Regions from separate parts of the Undibacterium sp. YM2 genome, predicted to be linked through region 1. Evidence: predicted binding sites of a transcription regulator. Region 1 holds the regulator's gene; the other holds the start of a gene.
What was found. The regulator NrdR, encoded in region 1, represses ribonucleotide reductase genes. The targets are predictions, from matches to a motif close to CACNANATNTNGTG.

Region 1 (7,836 bases):
CCAGCTGCGGGTACTCCATTGCGCAAGGCTGTTGATGAGGTTGGTCAATATTTCAAAGACACGTCAATTACTGGCCCATGGCAAACGACTTCTGGTGTCGGTTTGGCCTCAACGCAATTAACTTGCCGCCAAAATTATAATATCTTAATGACTGATGGCTATTGGAATGGTACGGCTGCAGGAGGTGGGCGCAATGGTAACTATGATGGTGCCAATGGCCCAACAATCACCCGGCCAGATGGATCAACTTATCAATACACACCCGCTAAACCCTACACCGATACTTTTAGTAATACGCTTGCAGATATAGCCTTTTATTATTGGGCAAATGATTTGCGTCCAGATTGGCCAGCAGCGAAGAAAAATGTACCAACCACATCGGCTGACCCAGCTTTTTGGCAACATCTGACGCAGTTCACAGTGGGTTTGGGTGTCAAAGGCACGCTGGATCCAAGCACTGATTTGCCTGCCTTGACGAGTGGTGCCAAAGTCTGGCCAGATGGTTCCACCAATCAGATTGACGATTTGTGGCATGCCGCTGTTAATTCCCGTGGTAAGTACTTTAGTGCATCCAATCCTACGGAGTTTGCAGCAGCACTTGATTCTTCTTTGAACACGATAGCAGAGCGTGTCGGCGATGCTGCGGCTGTTGGCACTTCCAGTAATACCGTGCGTGCAGGTAGTAGTATCTTTACTTCGACTTACCGCACGTCTGACTGGTCAGGTCAATTGGTACAAAGATTATTGGATGATAACGGCGTCATTACAGGGACTGGCTGGACTGCGACGGTCCCTGATTTTTTAACCAGACAAAATAGAGTATTTACTTATATTGATCCGGCCATAAAAGGTAGAGTCTTTAATTACTCTAATTTAGCTCCTACAGATAAGCCCTATTTTGATACTGAGGCTAGTACCTATCCTGCGACAACCGTCACTGGAGAGAATATAGTCAATTACATTATTGGGGGCCGGATTTGAACCGTCTTCGCCCACGCACAGTACCATTCGGTGATTTTGTGAACTCGGCTCCACAATACGTGAAAGAAGGTGAGGACAGTGGCTATAGTTATTTGCCAGCCAGCACGCCTGGCAAAGGTAGTTACGGGGGGTATTTGCTGACAAAATATAATCGCACACCCATGGTGTACATAGGTTCGAACGATGGTATGTTACATGCCATTAATGGCACAACAGGCGTTGAGGAGTTTGCTTATGTTCCCAAAGCCGTTATGAGCAATTTGCCATTGTTGTCACGTACAACTTATGGACACAGATTCTTTGTCGATGGTACGCCCAACGTAGGCGACTACTATGATAATGGTTGGAAGACAGCTTTGGTTGGTACGACTGGTGCTGGTGGGAGAGCTGTTTTCGCCATGGATATTACTGTGCCGACACTCCCTGCATTCGGAGCAGACAAGATTCTTTGGGAAATTAATTCCACAACGCAACCAGAGTTGGGATATACGATTGGTACTCCCCAAATTGGCCGTATGCCAAATGGCGACTGGGTCGCTATCCTGGGGAATGGCTACGAGAGTTTTTCAAAGCGCGCGCAGCTGTTCATCATTCGCCTTACCGACGGCGCGGTTACCAAAATAGACACTGGTGTGGGAAATGCGACGACACCTAATGGACTGGCTACGCCAAAATTGATTGTTGGCTCTGATGCAACTATTAAAGCCATCTTTGCTGGTGATTTGCTGGGTAATTTGTGGAAATTTGATGTAAAGAGTTCAGGCACTACGATTGCATTTTCTGGCTCACCTTTATTTCAGGCAAAAATTGGTGGAGTCGCACAGCCAATCACAGTCCAGCCTGATATGATTCCACATAGTAAAGGTGGGATGATGCTGCTGTTTGGCACAGGTAAAATTTACGAAACTGAAGATGCTTTGAATACCGATGTTCAATCTCTGTATGGAGTGTGGGATCAAACTGGCGTACCTAGTGTCAGTTCTCCAACCTCCATCTCAGGTAGTCAGTCTGCACTGCAAAAACGAACCTTGAGCTGGTCTGGTTCCAATGCTTACGCGGTTAGTAATGAAACGGTTGACTGGACAAGTAAACGTGGCTGGTATATGGATTTGAACTTGAGTACAGGTGAACGTCTGACCATAGATCCGCAAATATTCTTTGATGAGATAGTGTTCACCACTATTATTCCAGCCAGTGCTGTAGATACTTGTTCTTCAGACGGTAAGTCAACAACATTTATTTTGAATGCCATCAACGGTAATGTTTTCCCTTACCCCACGTTTGATACGACTGGAGATAATAAAGTGACTTCTGCAGATGCGATTATTGCTGGTAAGCAGGGTGGTCTGACCTTTGGATCTACGTTGCTGAAAAATGGTCCGTCGGCAATTATTTATCAACCGGAATCGTCTGGTGCGGGTTTATCCGGTAATGGAACACGTGCCACAGCTATTGTTCCAAGTTACAACCCGACCAGACGTATCTGGAAACAGATATTGCGTACTGATTAAAATCATAGAGGTGCTCAAGTGTTAATTAAGAAATCGGAAGCTGGCTTTACTCTGATAGAGATATTGATTGTGGTCGTTATTTTGGGGATATTGGCGGCAATCTCTGTCCCCGCATATACCGATAATGTCAGACGTAGCCGACGTGCGGACGCGCGTTCTGTTCTAACGCAAAATGCGCAATTCATGCAGAGCTTCATGACTGCGAATGATCGTTATGACAAAATGCGCGACAACACCCCGGTTGCCCTGCCTATGCTGGTGAGCCCGGTAGGTGCTACGGGTAGTAATATTGACTATGACATCAGTTTCACGATAGCACCAACTGCGACTACTTTTAGCGTTCGTGCCGTACCGCGGGCTGGTGGCAGGATGGCCGCAGATGGCTGTGGCACTTATGCGATCAATGAAAGTGGTGCAAGATCGAATGTGGGCAATACTTTATCTGTAGATACCTGCTGGACCAAGTAATAAAACCGGGAGGAGCTTTAGCTCTTCCTGACCTCTTGTATCGCCTCGGCAAATTCGGATACATCCTCAAAGCTTTTATAGACAGAAGCGAAGCGGATGTAGGCGATTTTGTCGAGGCGTTTCAATTCGCGCATGACCAGTTCACCCAGGTGGCCGGACATGACTTCGCGCTCTCCGCTGGACAATAATTTTTCTTCTATTCTCTGTATGGCTGTCTCGACAGCTTCGGCAGATACCGGGCGCTTGCGCAATGCCAGCATCAGGCTGGCGCGCAGTTTGGCGGTTTCATACTCTGTGCGGCTGCCGTTTTTCTTGACGATGACGGGCATCACCAGTTCTATACGCTCATAGGTGGTAAAACGCTTGTCACAGTCGGCACAGCGGCGGCGGCGGCGTATGACATTGCCTTCTTCTGAAACACGGGTGTCGATGACCTGGGTATCATCGTTGTGGCAAAAAGGGCATTTCATGACGTATAGTGCTCCAATGGTTTTTATAATTGATTTTATAATTTGATGATACAAAAAAGCCACTCAAGCGAGTGGCTTTTTATTGTGCTGCCTGATACTTAAGCCTTGCTTTGCTTGAATCTCTTAAGCTTGATGAATCTATTACGCTTGATAAACCGGGAATGCATCTGTCAATTGTTTGACTTCAGCTTTCACGCGTTCTATCGTCGCTGCATCATGCGGATTATCGAGTACGTCAGCAATCAGGTTACCCACTTTAACTGCTTGCTCTTCCTTGAAACCACGGGTTGTGAAAGCCGGGCTGCCGAGACGAATGCCGGAAGTGATCATCGGTTTTTGCGGATCGTTCGGGATACCGTTCTTGTTGCAAGTCATGTGGGCAGAACCCAGGATGGCTTCGGCTTCTTTACCTGTCAGGTTTTTAGGACGCAAATCCACCAGCATCACGTGGGATTCTGTACGGCCAGAAACGATACGCAGGCCGCGTTCAGTCAGGGTATTTGCCAGCGCAGCAGCGTTCTTGACGACCTGTTCCTGATAAGCCTTGAACTCTGGTGTCAGTGCTTCTTTGAAAGCAACTGCCTTACCAGCGATCACATGCATCAACGGGCCACCTTGCAAACCAGGGAAAATCGCAGAATTGATCTTCTTGGCGATTGCTTCATCATTCGTCAAAATGATACCGCCACGTGGGCCGCGCAGGCTCTTGTGAGTGGTGGAGGTGACGACGTCAGCGAAAGGTACAGGGTTAGGATAGACACCCGCAGCGATCAGGCCAGCATAGTGGGCCATGTCCACCATGAAGTAAGCGCCGATTTCTTTGGCGATCTTGGAGAAGCGCTCAAAGTCGATGCGCAGGGCAAATGCAGAAGCACCAGCGATGATCAGTTTAGGCTTGGTTTCACGTGCCAGTTTTTCCATGGCGTCGTAGTCGATATCTTCTTGCTCATTGAGGCCATACGAGACCACATTGAACCATTTGCCAGACATATTCAAAGGCATGCCGTGGGTCAGGTGACCACCTTCAGCCAGACTCATGCCCATGATGGTGTCGCCTGGGTTCAGCAAGGCAAAGAACACGCCCTGGTTGGCTTGTGAACCAGAATTAGGCTGTACATTGGCGAAATTGGCGTTGAACAATTGTTTCAGTCGGTCAATCGCCAGTTGCTCGACCACATCCACATGCTCGCAGCCACCGTAGTAGCGCTTGCCTGGATAGCCTTCAGCATATTTGTTGGTCAACTGGGAGCCCTGGGCTTCCATGACGGCAGGGGAACAATAGTTTTCAGAGGCGATCAACTCGATATGCTCTTGTTGACGGACATTTTCTTTTTGTATCGTAGCAAACAGTTCTGGATCTACGTTGGCGAGGGTATGATTTTTTGCAAACATGGCGGTTCCTGATTATTCCTGTTAATAAACAATGATTGTTGTTAATGAGGTGTCTGAAACGGATAGGGGCAGCCTCATTGCTTTTACCATCAGGCTACCCAGGCGCACGGCTGGAGTCAGATAGACTCCGAAATCTCACGCTTCCCGATGGAACTCCATCTTGGGCCAGGATGCTTGCCCGTCTAACAGGGCAGATATGGCCACTTCGCCAGTCACGTGAGATGAAATGGTGCAAGGATTTTACGTGATGGCGTTTGAATGGGCAAGTGCCAGCAGTGGTATGGCAAAAATTAATTTTCACACAAGTATTGCCTTGAAATTTTTAGCTTCCCGATATTGGATGGCAAAACCACTTAAAATAGTATGCTTCAGAGCTGCAAACGTCAGCTAGGCAAATTACCCACAAAAAATGAAGGAATTCAGCATGATCGTCTTGATTACAGGTGCAAGTTCAGGTTTTGGTGAAGAAATGTCCCGCAAATTTGTCCGTGAAGGGCATAAAGTCATTGCTGCCGCACGCCGAACAGACAGGCTGGACGCCTTGCAGGCAGAGCTTGGCGCTGCCTTGTTGCCAGTCACGCTGGATGTGACCAGCAAAGATTCCATCAAACAGGCTTTGGCTGGTTTGACAGCAGAATGGAAAAATATCGATGTGCTGGTCAATAATGCCGGCCTGGCCCTGGGTACAGAGCCTGCACATCTGGCGTCCCAGGATGAATGGGATACCATGATAGACACCAATACCAAGGGCCTGGTCACCGTTACCAGAGCCATCCTGCCAGACATGGTCGCGCGTGGTACCGGTACGGTCATCAATATAGGTTCTGTGGCTGGCGAAACACCTTATCCAGGTGGCAACGTGTATGGCGCGACCAAGGCTTTTGTCGATCAGTTCACCCGCAATTTGCGTGCTGACCTGGTTGGTACAGGCGTACGTGCGACCAATATTGCTCCTGGCCTATGTGGTGGTACTGAATTCTCTAACGTGCGCTTCCGTGGCAATGATGATGCCGCAGCCAAAGTTTATGAAGGCACCGTACCGCTGACAGCCATTGATATCGCTGAAACAGCCTACTGGATCGCTACTTTGCCTGCGCATGTGAATATCAATCACATAGAAATGATGCCTACTTGCCAGGGCTATGGGCCACTGGTGATCAAGCGCAATACTGCGTGATTTTCATCAGGTCTCAGGCTTTGCTGAGACATTGATTTACTCTGCCTGCTGCCAAATTGATGGCAGCAACAGCTCCTTTGAGTGACAAAGAGTAAATATACGCACTGAATAGCTGGTAAAGTTTATACTATGAAAACAGAATTTGTATGGCCGGTCAGGGTCTACTATGAAGACACTGATGCCGGTGGCATCGTTTTTTATGCGAATTACCTGAAGTTTTTTGAGCGTGCCCGTACCGAGTGGCTCAGGGCCGCAGGGGTCAACCAGCAGCAAATGGCAGATGAGCATGGTCTGATGTTTGTCGTCAAAGCCACCGCAGTCGAGTATCATGCACCCGCGAGGCTGGACGATGAACTAAGACTCACCGTCGTGGTCGAAAAGCTGGGCAGGGCGTCTGTACAGTTTGTACAAGAAGCCTGGTGTGGGCAGCGTTTGCTGGCCTCAGGCAAGATCAAGGTTGCTTGTGTCAGCAAGTCTGAAGTCAGACCGGCGGCAATTCCTGCTGACGTGCTGGCACAGATAGACAGAGATGCTGGCTGAAATTATTTTATTTTAGGGCGGCAACATTGCCCGGTGTTTTGTTTTTGAATTGATTCAATATGACTGTTACCCAAGACCTTTCATTTTTAAGTCTGATCACGAATGCCTCTATTCTGGTGCAACTGGTCATGGCATTGCTGCTAGGCGTGTCGCTGACGAGCTGGACTTACATCTTCAGTAAAATGTTTGCCATCAAAAAAGCGCGCGGGCAAACTGAAGAATTTGAACGCAATTTCTGGTCTGGTGGCAATCTGGTTGATTTGTATGCAGCAGCGACCAATAGCCGCCGTACTGGCCGCGACACTAGCGGTGCGCTCGAGCGCATCTTTGAAGCGGGCATGAGCGAATACCACAAGGTAAAGACCGCCAATAAAACCACGCTGGATGCCACCGCCATGCTCGATGGCGCACGCCGTGCGATGCGTGCGTCTTACCAGCGTGAGATGGATTTGCTGGAGTCGCACCTGTCCTTTCTCGCGTCCGTTGGCTCGGTCTCGCCTTACATAGGTTTGTTTGGAACGGTCTGGGGCATCATGAATTCTTTCCGCGGTCTGGCGAATGTGCAGCAGGCGACATTGGCTGCCGTCGCCCCAGGTATTGCTGAAGCCCTGATTGCCACTGCGATAGGCTTGTTTGCTGCTATACCTGCCGTGCTGGCTTATAACCGCTATTCTCACGATATAGACAGGCTGGCGATACGCTTTGAAACCTTTATCGAGGAATTCTCCAACATTCTCCAGCGTCAGTCACGCTAAGGCAGAATGAGATAGCATGAGTACCCTGCGTGGCGAACGTAAACGCAAATTCAAGGCAGAGATCAACGTCGTGCCGTATATCGACGTGATGCTGGTGTTGCTGGTGATTTTCATGGTGTGCGCACCGATGACCAATCCCAGCGTCATCAACCTGCCTACTGCCGGGCAATCTACCCAGCCGCCATCTGATTACATAGAAATCACCTTGCGGCCCGATGCCGCTTCCACCATCAGCATCAATAGCAAAGCCGGTAACAATGGCAACAACCGCCAGGAAAGCAAGGAAGAAGCCAAAGACCGCAAACAACTGATGCAAAAACTGCGTGAGTATCATGACGCCAAGCCAGAGTTGTCTGTGCTGGTTTCTGCCGACAAGGGCATGATTTATGACGAGGTCATACAAGTGATTTCAGAAGCAAAAAAACTGGGTATCAATCGCGTTGGTCTGGCGACCAAGTGAGTTTTTGCAGATGCAGATAAGACTGCGCCCCTTACTGATACTGTTCTGTGCTGCCGGTTTATGCGGTGCAGGCTTGGTGAGA
Region 2 (7,836 bases), 630 kb from region 1:
CTGCTGCCTTAGTCGCTTTTGCTGCTGGCTTAGCTGCTGCTTTCTTCGCTACTGGCTTGGCTGCCTTGGCTGCTGGTTTAGCTGCTGCCTTAGTCGCTTTTGCTGCTGGCTTGGCCGCTGCTTTTTTCGCTGCTGGCTTAGCTGCCTTGGCTGCTGGTTTAGCTGCTGCTTTTTTAGCTGCTGGTTTAGCTGCTGCCTTGGTAGCTTTTGCTGCTGGTTTAGCTGCTGCCTTAGTCGCTTTTGCTGCTGGCTTGGCCGCTGCTTTTTTCGCTACTGGCTTAGCTGCCTTGGCTGCTGGTTTCGCTGCTTTAGCCGCTGGCTTAGCTGCTGCTTTAGTTGCTTTAGCTGCAGGTTTAGCTGCTGCCTTAGTTGCCTTGGCTGCTGGTTTTGCTGCAGCTTTAGCTGCTGGCTTGGCGGCTGCTTTTTTAGCTGCTGCAGGTTTAGCTGCTGCCTTGGCTGCCGGTTTTGCTGCAGCTTTAGCTGCTGGCTTGGCGGCTGCTTTTTTTGCAGCTGGTTTTGCTGTTTTAGCAGCGGCTTTTTTTGTAGCAGGCTTCTTCGCTGCTGCTGGTTCGTCCGGGGACGGTTGTGGTGCTGTTGCCATTTTGTTTCTCCTTCGATTGAGATGGAAAAAATCAGATAAAAATTAAATCCGCTCGATCCCTTCAAGCGGATTATTCATCGGCACAAACATGATCGCTGTTTGCGCTAATGAATTCTGCACCGGCCGAACTGCTCCATCCCCTCTATTGATGGGGCACTTCAGCCATCCTGGTTTGCTTTAGAACCTGCTTATGATCTTACTGCGCGGACGTGATCGGGGCTCATGCGCTGCTCAAAATGCTCATGTACTTGAGTACATTCCGCTTTCTGCGCTGCGTTTTTTGTTACCCTAACCCCGCTGACGACCGCTCACTACAGATCATAAACAGGTTCCATGCCGGCTCCTGGCCTGGCGGCAAACCCAAAAACGCCTGCATTAATTGCAGACGCCGGTATTCTTTTGCGAAATACAAAAACCAATAGCCACAATACCCAGTGTAGCCAGGTATTGCGGCACTAACAGTTCAAAACAATGTTGTCTATGACTGTCCATTCAGTTTGGTGAGGCCTCTCGCGTTTTACATCTTGTGCAAATCTGAGCAATCCTGAGGGACGCTGTCAGCTTGCGGCGTTTTTCTGATTTGATGATTTCTTTGTGTCTGTGTTTGCCATCTGGGGTCTCCCTCCCCAAATTCAACATCACATCAAAACTTCAATCAAACTACCCGCACTACTTGATCAGCAATCCCTGATCCGGATTTTGGCGATTGCTTGTTCAGCTTATTCCCAGTTGAGGGCTCCGCCAGTTTGATACTCAATCACACGTGTCTCAAAAAAGTTGCGCTCTTTTTTCAGGTCTATCATTTCACTCATCCAAGGGAAAGGATTTTCTTCCTGAGGGAACAGCGTTTCAAGACCGATTTGTTGTGCGCGGCGATTTGCGATGAAGCGTAAATAACCTTTAAACATAGGCGCATTCAAACCGAGCACTCCACGCGGCATTGTATCCTCTGCGTAACGATATTCCAACTCCACAGCACGCAAAAACAACGATTTAATTTCATCGCGAAATGCTGGCGTCCACAAATGTGGATTTTCCATCTTAATTGTATTGATTAAATCGATCCCGAAATTGCAGTGCATCGATTCATCGCGCAAGATGTATTGATATTGTTCAGCCGCGCCCATCATTTTATTTTGACGGCCAAGCGCCAGAATTTGCGTGAAGCCGACATAGAAAAACAGGCCTTCCATCAGGCAGGCAAATACGATCACAGACTTGAGCAAAGTCTGGTCTGCCTCGGTGGTGCCGGTCTTGAATTCAGGATTGGTCAGCACGTCAATGAAAGGAATCAGGAACTGATCTTTGTCGCGGATGGAATCGACTTCATTGTAGGCATTGAAGATTTCTGCTTCATCCAGGCCCAGCGATTCAACGATGTATTGATAAGCGTGAGTATGGATAGCTTCTTCAAATGCCTGGCGCAACAGGTACTGGCGGCATTCCGGCGCCGTGATATGGCGGTAGGTGCCGAGCACGATATTGTTGGCAGCCAGAGAATCGGCGGTCACAAAGAAACCAAGGTTACGTTTTACCAAACGGCGCTCATCTTCTGTCAGACCATTTGGGTCTTTCCAGAGTTCAATATCACGTTGCATATTGATCTCTTGTGGCATCCAGTGATTGGCGCAGCCTGCCAGATATTTATCCCAGGCCCATTTATATTTGAAGGGAACCAGTTGATTGACGTCGGTAGTACCGTTGATGATGCGCTTGTCGGCAGCATTCACGCGGCGGGCCACATCTTCTGCAGCGACCGGCACTGGCTTGCTGACCAGCGCAGGGTTGAGGGCAACATCCTGAGTCTGCAGACGAGGCTGCAAATCCTGGCCAGTGACCTGACGTGGTGCCGGAGCTGCCGGCTTGACTTCATCATCCCAAGATAACATTATTTATTTCCTTACTTTTTGTAACAGCTTATTCTTACGGCAGGAAGCAGTCATGCTGCTCCCTGCAAACTTGTATGTCTTATTGGCAGGCTTCACATTCTTCGAAACCGGCATCACCAGGACGCAACATGCAGGCCGGACCATCCGTTTCCTGTGCTGCCGCACCGATGCCAGCAGGTGCTGCAGCATAACCACCACCATTGCCATCCACTGCCACCGCATTCAATGCACCGGTTTTACTGGTGGATTTTTCAGTGTGTGTCGCGCCTATGGTGCGCAGGTAGTAAGTGGTTTTCAAACCACGCAACCATGCCAGTTTGTAGGTCTCGTCCAGTTTTTTGCCGGATGCGCCTGCCATGTAGATGTTCAGGGACTGTGCCTGATCTATCCACTTCTGACGACGCGCAGCCGCCTCGACCAGCCAGGATGGGCTGATTTCGAATGCAGTTGCATACAGAGCACGCAAATCTTCCGGGATGCGGTCGATACGAGCCAGGCTGCCGTCAAAGTATTTCAGGTCAGCGATCATGACTTCATCCCACATGCCGCGCTCTTTCAGATCGCGCACCAGGTGTTCATTGATCTCGGTAAACTCGCCTGACAGGTTCGACTTCACATACAGGTTCTGGTAAGTCGGTTCGATACAGGCAGCCACGCCAATAATGTTAGAAATTGTTGCAGTCGGCGCAATCGCCACGCAATTGGAATTGCGCATGCCAAATTTCTTGATGCGGTCACGCAGTGGGTACCAGTCCATGGTTTCCGAGAAGTCAGCTTCCAGATAACCACCGCGTTCTTCGGCCAGCATCTTCAGGGAATCTTGCGGCAGGATGCCACGGTCCCACAAAGAGCCAGGGTAAGAACTGTAACGGCCACGTTCCTCAGCCAGTTCCGTCGATGCCCAATAAGCGTAATAGCAGACGGCTTCCATGGAAGTATCAGCGAACTGTACGGCATCCATCGATGCGTAAGGGATGCGCATCATGTGCAGACAATCCTGGAAACCCATGATGCCCATACCGACAGGACGGTGACGCAGATTGGAATCGCGCGCCTTCTTCACTGCATAGTAGTTGATGTCGATGACGTTATCCAGCATACGCATCGCTGTACGCACAGTTTTTTGTAATTTAATGTGATCCAGCTTGCCGTCTTTCATGTGGGCAGGCAGGTTGACTGAACCGAGATTACATACCGCGATCTCACTGTCGTTGGTGTTCAGGGTGATTTCTGTACACAGGTTCGAGCTGTGGACCACGCCAACATGCTGTTGTGGCGAGCGGATATTGCAAGGATCTTTAAAGGTGATCCATGGATGACCAGTTTCAAACAGCATGGACAACATCTTGCGCCACAGGTCCAGCGCCGGGATTTTTTTGGACAGCGTCAGTTCGCCCTTGGCTGCTTTTGCTTCATAGGCGACATAAGCCTGTTCGAAAGCCTTACCAAATTTATCATGCAGATCAGGTACATCGGATGGGGAGAACAAAGTCCAGTCGCCTTTTTCCATGACGCGCTTCATGAACAGGTCAGGAATCCAGTTCGAAGTATTCATGTCATGGGTACGGCGGCGGTCGTCGCCGGTGTTTTTGCGCAGGTCGAGGAACTCTTCGATGTCCATGTGCCAGGTTTCCAGGTAGGCGCACACCGCGCCTTTGCGTTTACCGCCCTGGTTAACAGCGACTGCCGTGTCATTGACAACTTTGAGGAAAGGCACAACACCCTGGGATTTGCCATTGGTGCCTTTAATATGCGCGCCGAGCGAGCGTACTGGCGTCCAGTCATTACCGAGGCCACCGGCATATTTTGCCAGCAGGGCGTTTTCCTTGATGGCTTCGTAGATACCATCGAGGTCATCGGCAACCGTGGTCAGGTAGCAGGAAGACAGTTGTGAGCGTTGTGTGCCGGAATTGAACAGGGTAGGTGTCGAGCTCATGAAGTCAAAGCTGGACAGCAGATTGTAAAATTCTATGGCGCGGGTTTCGCGATCAATTTCATTCAGGGACAAGCCCATCGCGACACGCATGTAGAAAGCCTGAGGCATTTCTATGCGGGTACCGCGTACGTGCAGGAAGTAGCGGTCATACAAAGTTTGCAGGCCAATATAACCAAATTGCAGATCACGGTCAGCAACCAGGGCATTTGCCAGTTTTTTCAAGTCGAACTGGCCCAGCTTGGCATCCAGCAAGTCGGCCTCTATACCCTTCTTGATGAACTTGGGAAAGTAATCAAGGTATTCTGCTGCCGCATCCTGTTGCGCCACTTCTTTGCCAAACACTTCTTTACGGACTGTATGCAGGAGCAGACGTGCCGTGACCTGGCTGTAAGCAGGTTCTTTTTCCATCAGCGCACGGGCAGCCAGGATGGCGGATTTATACAATTCTTCTACCGGTACGCCGTCGTACAGGTTCTTCAAAGTCTCGGCCAGGATGGCATCTGGATCAGCCAGCTTGTCGAGGCCCAGGCATGCAGCGGCGATCATCTTGCGCACTTCTGCCACATCCAGCGGGCGGGACTGACCGTCAACGATGACGTGCAATTGCGGTACTGCGGCATCGACATGACCAGGCGCATCATTGACGCGACGGCGTTCTTCCATGCGTTTGGCACGATACAAAACATAAGAGCGGGCAACATCATGCTCGCCTGAGCGCATCAGCGCCAGTTCAACCTGGTCTTGCACATCTTCTATATGGAAAGTGCCACCGGCTGGCTGGCGGCGCAGCAGAGCAGCAACCACGCTGGCTGTCAGTTGTTCTACCAGTTCACGGATTCTGGCGGACTCTGCACCATGCCCACCATTCACAGCCAGAAACGCCTTGGTCATGGCGATGGCGATTTTGGATGGCTCGAAACCAACCACGGAACCATTACGGCGAATGATGCGGTATTCGCTATAACTATTCAGGCTGTTTGCAGCAGGTGTAGCTGCTACATTCAAAACCGATCCCAGTTCTGGCTTGGACGAAGTGGATATTTCAATAGAAGAGTGCATTGATCCTCCGGATGCAGTGTTATTTTTTGCCTGCAAAGCTCAAGGAAAACAAAAGCTTTGCAGGTCATGGGTTAAACAGTCAAATGACTAAGCGACTAAACAAAAAGCAGATAAGGTGCAGCAGAGCTAACAGCCGGACTAAGCGCCATTCGCCAAATCCGGTTTATTTTGTTTACATCAGACACTAATTCAATTGCAAAACGTGAGGGAAATTGAAGCAAGGCAAGAAAACAAACAAATCCTGAAAACCACTACATCTAGTGCGCTAATTTTTATTTGCCCTAATTCTAGTGCCGCCTCAGACGATATGCAACCGCTTTTTATTTAATTAATTGAATTATTTTTTCTGTAAATATGTGTACGAGGTGTTGACTTTCGCAAAGCACAGAAATGCGTTAGTGCCGCTGCGAGCGGGCACTAACATTTAATTTCATGCTAGTGGACTGTAACAGTGGAATCGAAAGTGAAGGACATGCGCCCGGCGCATCAGGGCAAGACGCAAAACACAGCGATAGCGGGGCTATCGCGAGTATTTGCAACGCAGCCATGATCGTCGCGCGCATGACAGGCACTCCGATTTTCACTGTTACAGCTCACTAGTAGCGGAGCCTGGTATTACCTGGCAAATGATTCCCAAAATGGGTGTGGCAATGGAATCAAGAAAGTGAGACTGATGGTGGTCTTGCAGCTATCACGCTACAAGCAGGCAATTGGCCGGACGCATGCGGCCAGAATCGCCATCATCAACAGATGCAACTAAAAGACACAACTAAATAATTTACTCCTGGATCTTCAGTTTCTGTATCTGGTAACGCAGTTGACGGAAACTCACACCCAGCAATTCTGCCGCCTGGGTACGGTTGTTACGGGTCTGCTGCAGGGCACGGCGTATCATTTCGCGCTCTACGCTTTCGAGATAGTCGGGCAGCGAGCAAGGCAAACTTGGAGCAGAGAATACATCCAGCGTGGTAACAGCGGGTAATTCAGGAACAATATCGCTATGATTATTGATAATAGCGGTCGGGACCGGCTGTGCTATAGGCAGTTCAGGCAACTTCCTGGTTCCGCGCAAGGCCAGGTCGCTGACCTCTATGCAGCCATCATTGGCAAAGGCAACTGCGCGCTCCAATATGTTTTCCAGCTCACGCACATTGCCGGGAAAGTCATAACTGATCAAGGCATCAGTTGCCTCTACTGACATATCAACATCATTGCCAGTCAGTTTTTTGAGGATATTGCGCGACAGCTCGACTATATCCTCCAGTCTTTCGCGCAGAGGTGGCAAGTGCAATTCAATGACATTCAGGCGGTAATACAAGTCTTGCCGGAAGCGCCCTTCTTCTACGCAGATTGCCAGGTTCTGGTGGGTCGCACTGATAATGCGCACATCGACTGCCTCTTCAACCGTGGCACCAACCTTGCGCACGCGCCTTTCCTGTATGGCACGCAGTAACTTGACTTGCATGGGCAAAGGCAGGTCGGCTACTTCATCAAGCATCAAGGTGCCGCCGTTGGCAGCCTGGAAAAAGCCTTCCCTGTCATCAGCAGCGCCGGTAAATGCGCCTTTTCTGTAACCAAAGAATTCCGCTTCCATCAAGGTCTCGGGAATTGCCCCGCAATTGACAGCGATAAAAGGTTTATCAGCCCTGGCACTGCTGGTGTGTATTTCGCGCGCCGCCAACTCCTTGCCGCTACCAGATTCGCCAGTAATAATAACCGGTGCCATGCTGCGTGCCAGACGGCTGATCTGCGCCCTGACCTCTTGCATGCCTTGCGACTGGCCTATCATGAAAGAACTGGCGGGGACGTTCAGTTTTTCCGGAGTCGCCAGTTGTACTTTTTGAACCTCATTGGTTTGCAGGGCCGACCTGACGAGCTTGCGCAACTGGTCAAGCGCCACTGGCTTGGATACATAGTCGAAAGCACCGGCCTTCAAGGCAACCACGGCATTGTCGGCACTACCAAAAGCAGTGATCACGGCAATGGGCGTATTTTTATATAGTGCACTCACTTCCTGCACCAGCTCCATACCCGAGCCATCCGGCAGACGCATATCGGTCAATACCAGTGCATAGCTACGCTTGCTCAAATGGGCGCGGGCCAGTGCCAGGGTTTCTGCGCTATCGACATCCAGCCCCATTTTGATCAGGGTAATCTCCAGCAGTTCGCGCAGGTGCGCCTCATCATCCACTACCAGGATGCGGGGACAGGCCGCAGCTTCTATCATACTCATGCACTGTATCCAGAGAAATTAATTACAAAACGCCCACTGGGCTCTGTCTTTCCTGCTTCGGTTTCTTCAACCCGGTATTCATAGTCAAGCAAGGCATGGTTATTCAAACACAACTCCC

Region 2: the regulator NrdR is predicted to act here: its motif matches at 5,735-5,748, upstream of UNDYM_RS04170 (ribonucleoside-diphosphate reductase subunit alpha).

The regions. Positions count from the first base shown of each region.
Region 1 covers NZ_AP018441.1:1,537,222-1,545,057, forward strand. The annotation lists gene UNDYM_RS06835 (hypothetical protein) at 1-981, shown strand, start outside; gene UNDYM_RS06840 (pilus assembly protein) at 978-2,492, shown strand; gene UNDYM_RS06845 (type IV pilin protein) at 2,511-2,960, shown strand; gene nrdR (transcriptional regulator NrdR) at 2,978-3,430, opposite strand; gene glyA (serine hydroxymethyltransferase) at 3,572-4,822, opposite strand; ZMP/ZTP riboswitch at 4,912-5,048, opposite strand; gene UNDYM_RS06860 (SDR family NAD(P)-dependent oxidoreductase) at 5,247-5,999, shown strand; gene ybgC (tol-pal system-associated acyl-CoA thioesterase) at 6,129-6,539, shown strand; gene tolQ (protein TolQ) at 6,599-7,294, shown strand; gene UNDYM_RS06875 (ExbD/TolR family protein) at 7,311-7,754, shown strand.
Region 2 covers NZ_AP018441.1:905,698-913,533, reverse strand. The annotation lists gene UNDYM_RS31300 (hypothetical protein) at 1-647, shown strand, start outside; gene UNDYM_RS04175 (ribonucleotide-diphosphate reductase subunit beta) at 1,321-2,490, opposite strand; gene UNDYM_RS04170 (ribonucleoside-diphosphate reductase subunit alpha) at 2,570-5,485, opposite strand; gene UNDYM_RS04165 (sigma-54 dependent transcriptional regulator) at 6,264-7,718, opposite strand; gene UNDYM_RS04160 (PAS domain-containing sensor histidine kinase) at 7,715-7,836, opposite strand, start outside.